Regions from separate parts of the Marinobacter sp. 3-2 genome, predicted to be linked through region 3. Evidence: predicted binding sites of a transcription regulator. Region 3 holds the regulator's gene; each other region holds the start of a gene.
What was found. The regulator sigma-54, encoded in region 3, starts transcription at its own class of promoters, with help from an activator protein. The targets are predictions, from matches to a motif close to ANTGGCATNNANNTTGCTNT.

Region 1 (3,277 bases), 150 kb from region 3:
TGTGCAGCTTGGCAGCTTCAAGCGCCTGTGGATCGGTGGACTCCAGCGCCAGATAAGCCTGGGCGTAGCGTTGGCGGCCCTCAGCCTGAACCGTGGTAACAATGGCTTTTTCGATCAGGTAGTAGCTGCTGGGAATAAAGGTTTCCTCTGCAACCTCGGTTGCGTCACCCTCTTCCTCACCCATGCCCGGAAGACCGCCGCCCAGGAACCACAGGGTACCCACCACAGACAGCACAATGGCCAGGATCACCACCACAACCAGCATGATGATCAGCTTCAGTTTTCCCTTCTTGGCAGGAGCCGCTTCAGATTCGTTATTTTCAGCCATAATGTTCGCTTTGCCAGAAATCCGTCACGGGGAGCAATTTTCCGCGACTTTTCAGGATTGGATGCAAAGGGCGGGCCAGAACACCCAACCTTCCCGTTCAGAACAGCAGTTTAGCGTTGCCGGGAAGGATGGGCAAAGGAGATTGGAAGAGAATATCGAAGGGTATCAGGCGAAGATGTCTACTTCGCCTTTCCAGCTGAGATCAAGGCTGCCGGTGCTGATGCCTTCATCGTCCTGATCGCCAGCGACCAGCGATGCCGAACCGTTACCGGAGCCATCATCGTTTCCGGTGCCCTGCTCGCCGGTCTGCTGGCGAGGCGAATCGGAAACATCGAAGCCTGCCAACGACAGTCCCTGCTCACCCAGCATATCCCTGAGCCGGTGGGAATGCAGTTCAAGCTGGTCACGGACCACGGGATTGGCCGAATGGACCGTAATACTCGCCTGTTCGTTCTGCACCCGGACCTTGACCTCCATGGGGCCCATGTCCGGTGGTGTCAGGTGGATTTCGGCAACCGACATGTTGCGGGCCGTCAGCCAGCTGAGCTTGCCCACCAGTTTGTCGCCCCACTCTGCATGGCCTACCGGCACATCAATGGACGTAGCATAACCTCGCAATGGCGCAGCATTCTCGGCCGTCAGTTTTGCTGCCGCATTGGCATTATTCGCCGCTTGCTGGGACACCAGATCCATGGCGGACTGGAAGCGGCCAGAATTGATCAACGAGCCGGAATCCGCATTGCGGCCGGAGTCGGTGAGCACTGAGGCCTTCATGACATCTGTCAGTGTCGCATCGCCGGAAACACCGCCGGATCCGGACTGAGCTTTCTGACCCGAGGCCCCTGTGAGAAGGCCACTGAACAATCCGGCAACGGAATTCGTCTGGCCCGAACCCCCGGTGGCAGCGTTGACGCCGACTCCCGGCATTGTGGCTGACATGGCGGACTCACCGGCACCTCCGGCTTTTGGATTCAGCCAGGACTGCAACTCGACAAAGGTAAGGGGAAGCGCCGTCGGCTCTGATTTGCCATCACCGGCAACAGCGGCCTCGCCCGCGTCCCGTGATTCAGCATCCGTGGCAGCGTCGGCTTTTTCGCCACCCTTTGGATCAGCGTTCGCGTTTGCTTCCGTTTTCGTCTCTGAAGAAGTGTCCCGGGCCGCCCGGGATTCATCGGCAGATCTGGCCTCGGCGTTCCGATCCGCCTTCTGGCGATCGAGCCGCTTTTTCTCAGCCTGGGAGACAGAGTCAAAATCGCTTTTCCTGTCAGCCGGATCCCGGCTGGTTCCGGATTTTGACGGGCCGGGATCTTGTTGCGTCCCGGGCGCGGGGGTTTGGGGAAGAACCATCTGGGCCATGGCAACCTCTTGCCGCTTTTATCGCATTGTCGCCCTCACCTTGCCGGACCTGGCCGGTGCATGGGCGGTTAATCCACTCAATGCGAAGGACGAAGCAATTGTGATGCCAGCGCACACCTGCTTCGCCTGACAAAAGGCCTGAATCGACGTAATTCACCCCACCATCAAGCCATCCAGGCCTGCGATTACCTGTTCGAATTCCCGGGCGATGTCATCCACTAATCCCGAGGCATCGTCCAGCCGGGACTCCTTTCCTGCGATTTCCGCCTTCAGGCAGAGTTCGCCAAGCCTTGGGGCGCCAATATTGATACAACTGCCCTTGAAGCTATGGGCCGTCTTGGCAAAGGCGTCACTATCGTCAGCCCTCAGGGCTTCTTGCAATCCCCGAATCCTGTCGCGGGAATCTGCAACATAGGTCTGTATCAGCACTTCGAATTCGTCCTCCATGACGTCTCGAAGCTCAGCCAGTGCCTCCTCGTCCAGGTGTGGTTTATCAGTCATCTCGATTCTCCGCTGTACGGGCGAACTGCCAATCGTAGACAATTTCAACATGATTGCCCTGTTCATGAAACCTGATGGTCTCCGCCAGACGTTTCAACAGCAACAGGCCCCGCCCTGCATAGCGCCCGCTTATGGTTGGGGAATTACCGGGGGCCACGCTGGGATGATTGTTAAAATCAAACCCCTGGCCGCTGTCCTCACAGATAACACGAAGCCGACCTCCATCCGGTTTCAGGGAATGGTGCAGTGTGAACCGGATGTAGTGACCCTCCACGTTGGCCAGGCGCCGATTGCGCTCCGCGTAGTAGCGGCCAAAGCCCTCCGGTGAGTGTTTCCATTCTGACGGAAGTTCCAGAACACCGTGCTCCAGCGCGTTGTTGTAGAGTTCCGCCAGCAGGGTATAGATTTCGCCGCTCTTCCGTCGAAGCCCCGGCACCTCCATGCAGATGTGGAGCAACAGGGGCAGGGGACTGAACTCGCCGAGGGTCCTTTCCCGGATTTCATAGCTGCAGCGCCATTCCGCCGGCCCGGCAAGAGCAGATGGTGCGGCACGATCTGGCAGGGTAGCCAGCCCCGCCTCGTCCATCATTTCCAGACAGCAGAGCGTCAGGTCATCGCCATCCTCAAAGTTGCCGGTGAACCGGTGAACCGCGGACATCATGGCATCGAACGGATGGTCGCCACCGTCCAGCCGGTCAAGCGTGCCGTTAACGCCCTGCTCACCGAATACGTTGCCGGCGCTGTCGGCAGATTCCAGAAAGCCGTCGGTCATCATCAGCACCCTGTCGCCAGGGGCGGCACCAACCCTCTCGAAATCGGCATTGAACTGATCCGGCGCAAGGATACCGAGGGGAAGATGCCGCGATGGCAATGCCTGGAGTTCTCCGGTGGTCCGGATCAGCCAGCCATCGGGCAGACCGCCGTTCCAGACTTGCAACTGATTAAGTTTGAAATCCGCCTCGATCATGGCGCCACAGCAGAACATGCCCGTGGGCAGAATCCGTTTGAGTTTCTGGTTGATCTCGCGCAATACGTCCTGGCCGTTAAAACCCTTATTGGCCATGCCGTAGAAGATCTCGGCTACAGGCATGG
Region 2 (3,277 bases), on a different contig from region 3:
CAGAGCCCCAGGGCCAGAATCAGGAACGACACCGACAGCAGTGCTGCCCGGACGTTCAGGGAAGCCATGGTTACACCCTCCCGATGTCGAAGCTGCGTGCGTATTCTTCGGCACGATCAGAATCGAACGTCTTGCCCATGATGGTGTGGGTCTTGTAGGTCTTGTCCGGAGCGGTGTAACCCAGTTCTTCCATGATCTTGCCGGTCTCGCTCGCCAGGTAGACCTGCTCGGCAATGCCTTTGTAGTCCACATCACCCTCGATATAACCCCAGCGCTTCATCTGGGTGAGGATCCACACGCCCATGGAGTGCCACGGGAACGGGTCGAAGTCGATGCGGTCCGGCACGTCTTTTACCTCGCCAAGGCCATCGGCGTAGTAACCGGTCAACACCTGCTGAATCACCGGTACCGGCTGGTTCAGGTAGTTCTTCGGTGCGATAGCTTCGGAGATTTCCTTACGGTTATCCGGATTGTTGGAGTACTGCGTCGCGTCGATGATGGCGCGCAACAGGGCGCCGTAGGTGTTCGGGTTCTGGGTCGCGAACTGCTTGCTGCAGGCAAAGGCGCAGCACGGGTGGCCTTCCCAGATGTCCTTGGTCAGCATGTGGATGAAGCCCACCTTCTCCCAAACAGCTCGCTGGTTGAACGGATCCGGTGACAGGTAGCCATCCAGGTTACCGGCGCGGAGGTTGGCAACCATCTCGGGTGGCGGGACCACTCGGATCTGCACATCTTTGTCCGGGTCGATACCGTTCTCGGCCAGGTAGTAACGCAACAGGAAGTTGTGCATGGAGTACTCGAACGGCACGCCAAACTTGAAGCCTTTCCACTGTTTCGGGTCGCGCTTGTCCTTGTGGTCGACGTGCAGCACGATGGCCTGGCCATTGATGTTCTCAACGGCCGGCATGATGAACGGCTCCGGTGTGGAGCCCGCGCCCATGGTCATCGCCAGGGGCATGGGAGTAAGCATATGTGAGGCGTCGTATTCGCCAGCCAGGGACTTGTCCCGGGCCACCGCCCAACCTGCGGTCTTGGTAACGGTCACATCCAGGCCGTAACGCTCATAAAAGCCCATCGGGTGGGCCATGATGATAGGCGTGGCACAGGTGATCGGTACAAAACCAACGTTCAACTTGGTCTTCTCGAGCTTGCCCAGGGATTCCTTTACCGCGGCCTTGGCCTTCTCCATCGGGAACACGCTGCCCAGAACCGCCGCTGCAGTGCCCGCGCCCATCATTTTCATGAAGGCGCGTCGGCTGTGCTCGTTGTGGCCAAACACCGAGCGCACCACCGCGCCCTCGATGGCGCGATCCATCATCGCTTCTGAATCCAGATGCTCGTCAGCAACTGCCTGCTGGCCGGCAGAGGGCTTGAGATCGAGGGAAATCGACGGGGTGCTGTCGCCGGGTTTGCACTCGGGGCAGCCGCAGGTCTTGGCATGAATCAGGGACTTGTCACCGTCAAACGGGTTTCCAAGGCTTTTCGTAGTCATGGCGCACTCTCCTGGGTTTGGGACCTAAGTTTTGGGTTATTTCTGCACTCTCACGGTGCAACAAAGGTGCGGCTCGGGCCCGAGGCTGGAAATGGTCGGGTCGGCTCCGCGTTCTGAGAGAGCTATCGCAGGGTTTGTGCCAAGTCCGGTTATTTTTTTAACTGACTGTTTTTATTTGAATAAAATTAAATTACCTGCAAATGGAACGACTACGAACTTTCGTAATTCACGATTTCTCGTAGTCCTAACTGCGATTTTTCGTAGTTGGCACAGGGTTTGTTGTGTTTTCCCGGACTGCCCCCAGGACATCGCCATGAATACCGAAGCCATCAATGCCCCGGAACTTACCGGAAACTGGATCGACCACCTGCCAGAGGCTGCCCTGCTGGTAGATGCAGGCAGGGACCTGATTCTGTCCGCCAACAGCGCCATGGGCCGAATGATCGGCTCCGACCGGCAATCCCTCGTCGGAACGCCATGCACCCACCTGTTCACCGACCAGCGCCCCCAACTGATTGCCTTCACCGAGGAAACCCTGTTTCGCAGCCACGGCTGGAGCCGCGACTTCTTTCTCCAGCACCGGGACGGCCATACCGTGGAACTGGAGATCTCCTCATCCAGAGTTGGCGAGGCGGAAACCCAGAATGTGCTGCTGTTGCTGAGGGACAGACGGCAGCTGCGAACCCTTCGGGAACGCCACGATGCCAACCACTACCATCGGGGCGGCCTGCTTGAATGGCGGCGGGTGGAAGAGCTGTTCAAGGACATGGAGCGGGAAAACCAGCTGATTCTTCATGCTGTCGGGGAAGGCATCTACGGGGTGGATGCCGAGGGGCGCGGCACTTTCGCAAACCCCGCCGCCGAGCGCATGCTCGGATGGCGAATTGACGAGCTTATGGGTCGGGTTCTGCATCGCGTGGTGCACCACTCCCATGCCGATGGCAGCCTTTACCCACTCAAGGACTGCCCGATATACGCCGCCTTCCGCGATGCCAGCGTGAAGCGCGTGGGCGAAGACTGGTTCTGGCGCAAGGATGGCAGCGGCTTCCCGGTGGAATACACCAGCACGCCGATTCTGGATAACGGGCATCCGGTAGGCGCAGTGGTGGTATTCCGGGACATATCGGCACGCCAGGAGGCCCAGAAGGAACTGCAGAAAGCGCTGGAGGAAGTGGAGACCCTCAAACACCGGCTGGAAATGGAGAATGCCTATCTACAGGAGGAGCTCAGCGCCGAGTATCATTTCCACGAAATCTTTGGCCAGAGCGAGGCAATCAAAGCCATCGTGCGACGTATCGGCATGGTGGCGCCCACGGATGCCAACGTGCTGATCACCGGTGAATCCGGCACAGGCAAGGAGCTGATCGCCCGTGCCATCCATCAGTCCAGCAGCCGGAGAGACCGCCCCCTGATTCGGGTGAACTGTGCGGCCATCCCCAAGGATCTGTTCGAGAGCGAGTTCTTCGGCCACATCAAGGGCGCCTTCACCGGTGCCGTCAGCGATCGCGTGGGCCGGTTCGAACTAGCCGACGGCGGCACCCTGTTCCTGGACGAAGTGGGCGAAATCCCGCTGGAACTCCAGGGCAAACTGCTCCGGGTGCTGCAGGACCAGCAATTCGAGCGTGTCGGCGAGAACAACACCCGGGCGGTGGATGTTCGCGTCATTGCCGCAACCAACCGGGACCTGAAATCGGAAGTTCAGGAGAAGACCTTCCGGGAAGATCTCTATTTCCGCCTGAACGTGTTCCCCATCGAGTCGGTGCCATTGCGCCGGCGCCTGGAGGA
Region 3 (3,277 bases):
GGGAAGAGCAGGCCAATAGGAAGATTGTCGATGCAATAAAACCCGAGGTCCTCCAGCACATGAAGTGCGGTACTCTTGCCCGAACCGGACCTGCCACTGACGATAATCAGCTTCATGACCACCTTACCTCCACTGCAGTGAATATCAGCCGCCTGAGGCGGTCATGCGCTGGTACAGCGTGCTGGCGTCCTCGCATTGCCGGAGGCGATCACAGAATGACCGCTCGTTGAACTTCTCCGCCAGTTGGCTCAGCAGCTCAAGGTGCTCGCTCGTCGCCTCTTTTGGCACAATCAGGGCAAAGATCAGATCCACTGGCTGATTGTCGATAGCATCGAACTCCACGCTTTCTTCAAGCGTCATCAGCACACCCACCACGTGATCAAGTCCTTCCAGGCGGCAGTGGGGAATGGCAATTCCCTGGCCAATGCCGGTGCTGCCCAGGCGCTCACGGGAAATCAGGTTGTTGAAGAGCTGGGTCTCGCTGAGCGTGTTGTCCTGATGGTTTATTTGCTCGGCAATAAACTCCAGGGCCCGTTTCTTGCTGGACGCAGCTACCCTGCAGAGGGTGAGCTCCGGCGCAAGAATGTTGTCTATGGTCAGGGATGTGTCGCTCATGGATCGACTGCATTTCCGTTAAAAAAAAGGCTGCGACACGTTACTCATGTCGCAGCTCGATTAGATGAAGTGCATGAAAACAGCGCGTTAGCGAGAGCCGTTTCCGTGCATCCGTTCTACATTCTTTTCCTTGTGCTTGAGGATCTGACGGTCGAGCTTGTCGATAAGGGCATCAATGGCCGCGTACATATCCTCGTTTTCTGCCTTTGCGTGAATCTCACCACCTACCACGTGCAATGTGGCTTCCGCAATCTGGCGCACCTTTTCCACTTCCAGGGTCACCTGGCAGTTACTGATGTGGTCAAAGTGACGCTCGAGCTTCTCGAACTTCTCTGAAACGTAATCCTTCAGTGCGGGAGTCAGTTCTACGTGATGGCCTGAAATGTTGAGTTGCATAGGCGTCTCCTGTTGTCATCATGCCGGCTCCCGGGAGCCGGTCTGGGTGCTGGCGCATTGTGCGCCGGCGAATACGGTGTTGCATCCCGTCCCGGGGTATTCAGACCAGCCGCTTGCGTTCGTTGGACGGCGGAATGTGCATGGCCTCCCGGTACTTGGCAACGGTGCGTCGCGCAACCTTGATACCCTGTTCCCCTAGCATGGCTGCAATTTTACTGTCGCTCAACGGCTTTTTGGGTGTTTCGGCGGCAATCAGCTTCTTGATCATCGCGCGTATGGCCGTGGAAGAGCACTCTCCGCCCTCATCAGTGCTGACATGGCTGGAGAAGAAATATTTCAGTTCGAAAATACCCCTGGGGGTATGCATGTATTTCTGGGTGGTTACCCGTGAAATCGTTGATTCATGCATTTCCACCGCCTGGGCAATGTCCGAGAGAATCAACGGCTTCATTGCTTCCTCGCCGTAATCCAGGAAACCCTGCTGGTGCTCGACAATACGGGTCGCTACTTTCAGCAGGGTCTCATTGCGGCTCTGCAGGCTCTTGATAAACCACTTCGCCTCCTGCAACTGATCGCGGAGGTAGGTGTTGTCTGCACTGCTGTCTGCACGCCTTATAAGTGAAGCATAGCTGGCATTTACCCGGATGCGCGGTGCAATTTCCGGATTCAGCTCAACACGCCAGCGGCCATTGTGCTTGCGAACGATGACATCCGGAATCACGTAGTCGGGCTCGGCGCGATCAATCACGTCGCCCGGGCGCGGATTGAGGCCGGTAATCAACGCCAGGACTTCCCTGAGCTGATCTTCTTTCAGGCGGCTGCGACGCAACAGCTGGGCGTAGTCCCGGTTGCCCAGCAGGTTGATGTAGTGGGTGATCACCAGGCGTGCCTGGGCGAGCCAGGGTGTTTCCGGGGGTAGTTGATTAAGCTGGATCAGCAGGCATTCCTGCAAATCCCGGGCAAACACGCCAGGGGGATCGAAGTGCTGGAGGCGATGCAGGACGGCTTCCACTTCATCCAGTTCAAGGGGGTCTTCTTCGTTCTCGTCCAGCAGCCCGGCGTGGATTTCTTCCAGAGGGCTGGTGAGATAGCCCCGCTCGTCCACGGCGTCCATCAGGGCGTGGGCAATGGCCTGGTCCCGCTCACTCAGGGGAGTCAGGTTGAGCTGCCATTCCAGGTGATCCTGAAGGGTCTCGGTGGGCGAGTTGCGGGTCTCGAAATCGTGATCGTTTTCATCGTCGTTGCGGGCTGCCGGGGCAGGGGCGGACTGGTAGATGTCATCCCAGGCCGTGTCGACCGGCAGGTCGTCCGGAATGTTATCCGGAATCTCGTTTTCCGACGACCAGTCCGGGCCGTTCTCGGATTCGTCCCAGTCGCTGGACGGTTCCGGCGTGGTCTCGGCAGCAGACTCGGCCGCATTGGCCTCGCGCTCGTCACTCTCGGTGGACGTGTCGGTCTGATCGTCGTCCTCGGATGTCTCCAGCATGGGGTTGGATTCCAGTGCCTGCTGGATTTCCTGTTGGAGGTCGAGGGTAGATAGCTGGAGAAGCCGGATCGCCTGTTGCAGCTGGGGTGTCATGGTCAGGCTCTGACCCAGCTTTAACTGTAAGGAGGCTTTCATAACCATGGTTCAGGATCCGTCACTCATCAGCGCTTTGTGTCATAGGTCTTGAAAAAATCTTTATATGCCGGTTACTTGCCGCGGTTTTTCTTTACCCTAGCAAGTTCTTTGCCGAGTTTACTTGCTACAGATCATCAAAACAATGAGCCATTCACTGTCACAGCCTGAATTCGTCCCCGAGGTAGACTTCCTTGACCTGTTGATTGGCCAGGATCGCATCAGCATTGCCGGAGGCGATGATGTGCCCGCCGGAAACAATGTACGCGTTCTCGCAGATATCGAGAGTCTCGCGCACGTTATGGTCGGTGATCAGCACGCCAATCCCTTTGTCCCGCAGATGCCGGATAATGTGTTTGATGTCGCTGACGGATATAGGGTCAACACCGGCGAAGGGCTCATCCAGCAGGATGAAAGCCGGCTCCATGGCCAGGGCCCGGGCAATTTCCACCCGTCGCCGCTCACCACCGGACAGGGCCATACCAACGCTGTCCCGGATATGGGTGATGTGGAATTCCTCCAGCAGCTCCTCGAGCTTTTTCTGCCGGTCTGCCTTGCTCAGGCCCTGCCGCGTCTCAAGGATCGCCATGATGTTGTCGCGCACAGACAGTTTGCGGAAAACCGAGGCTTCCTGTGGCAGGTAGCCGA

Region 1: EDB94_RS03445 (flagellar hook-length control protein FliK) is a predicted target of sigma-54. The motif match lies at 1,776-1,795, and genes of this name have one in related genera.
Region 2: EDB94_RS20300 (sigma 54-interacting transcriptional regulator) is a predicted target of sigma-54. The motif match lies at 1,756-1,775, and genes of this name have one in related genera.

The regions. Positions count from the first base shown of each region.
Region 1 covers NZ_RJUQ01000011.1:356,122-359,398, forward strand. The annotation lists gene fliL (flagellar basal body-associated protein FliL) at 1-328, opposite strand, end outside; gene EDB94_RS03445 (flagellar hook-length control protein FliK) at 494-1,684, opposite strand; gene EDB94_RS03450 (Hpt domain-containing protein) at 1,838-2,185, opposite strand; gene EDB94_RS03455 (PP2C family protein-serine/threonine phosphatase) at 2,178-3,277, opposite strand, start outside.
Region 2 covers NZ_RJUQ01000020.1:119,532-122,808, reverse strand. The annotation lists gene ntrB (nitrate ABC transporter permease) at 1-68, opposite strand, end outside; gene EDB94_RS20305 (ABC transporter substrate-binding protein) at 71-1,492, opposite strand; gene EDB94_RS20300 (sigma 54-interacting transcriptional regulator) at 1,806-3,277, shown strand, end outside.
Region 3 covers NZ_RJUQ01000011.1:502,300-505,576, reverse strand. The annotation lists gene rapZ (RNase adapter RapZ) at 1-116, opposite strand, end outside; gene ptsN (PTS IIA-like nitrogen regulatory protein PtsN) at 145-615, opposite strand; gene hpf (ribosome hibernation promoting factor) at 703-1,011, opposite strand; gene EDB94_RS04110 (RNA polymerase factor sigma-54) at 1,112-2,632, opposite strand; gene lptB (LPS export ABC transporter ATP-binding protein) at 2,790-3,277, opposite strand, start outside.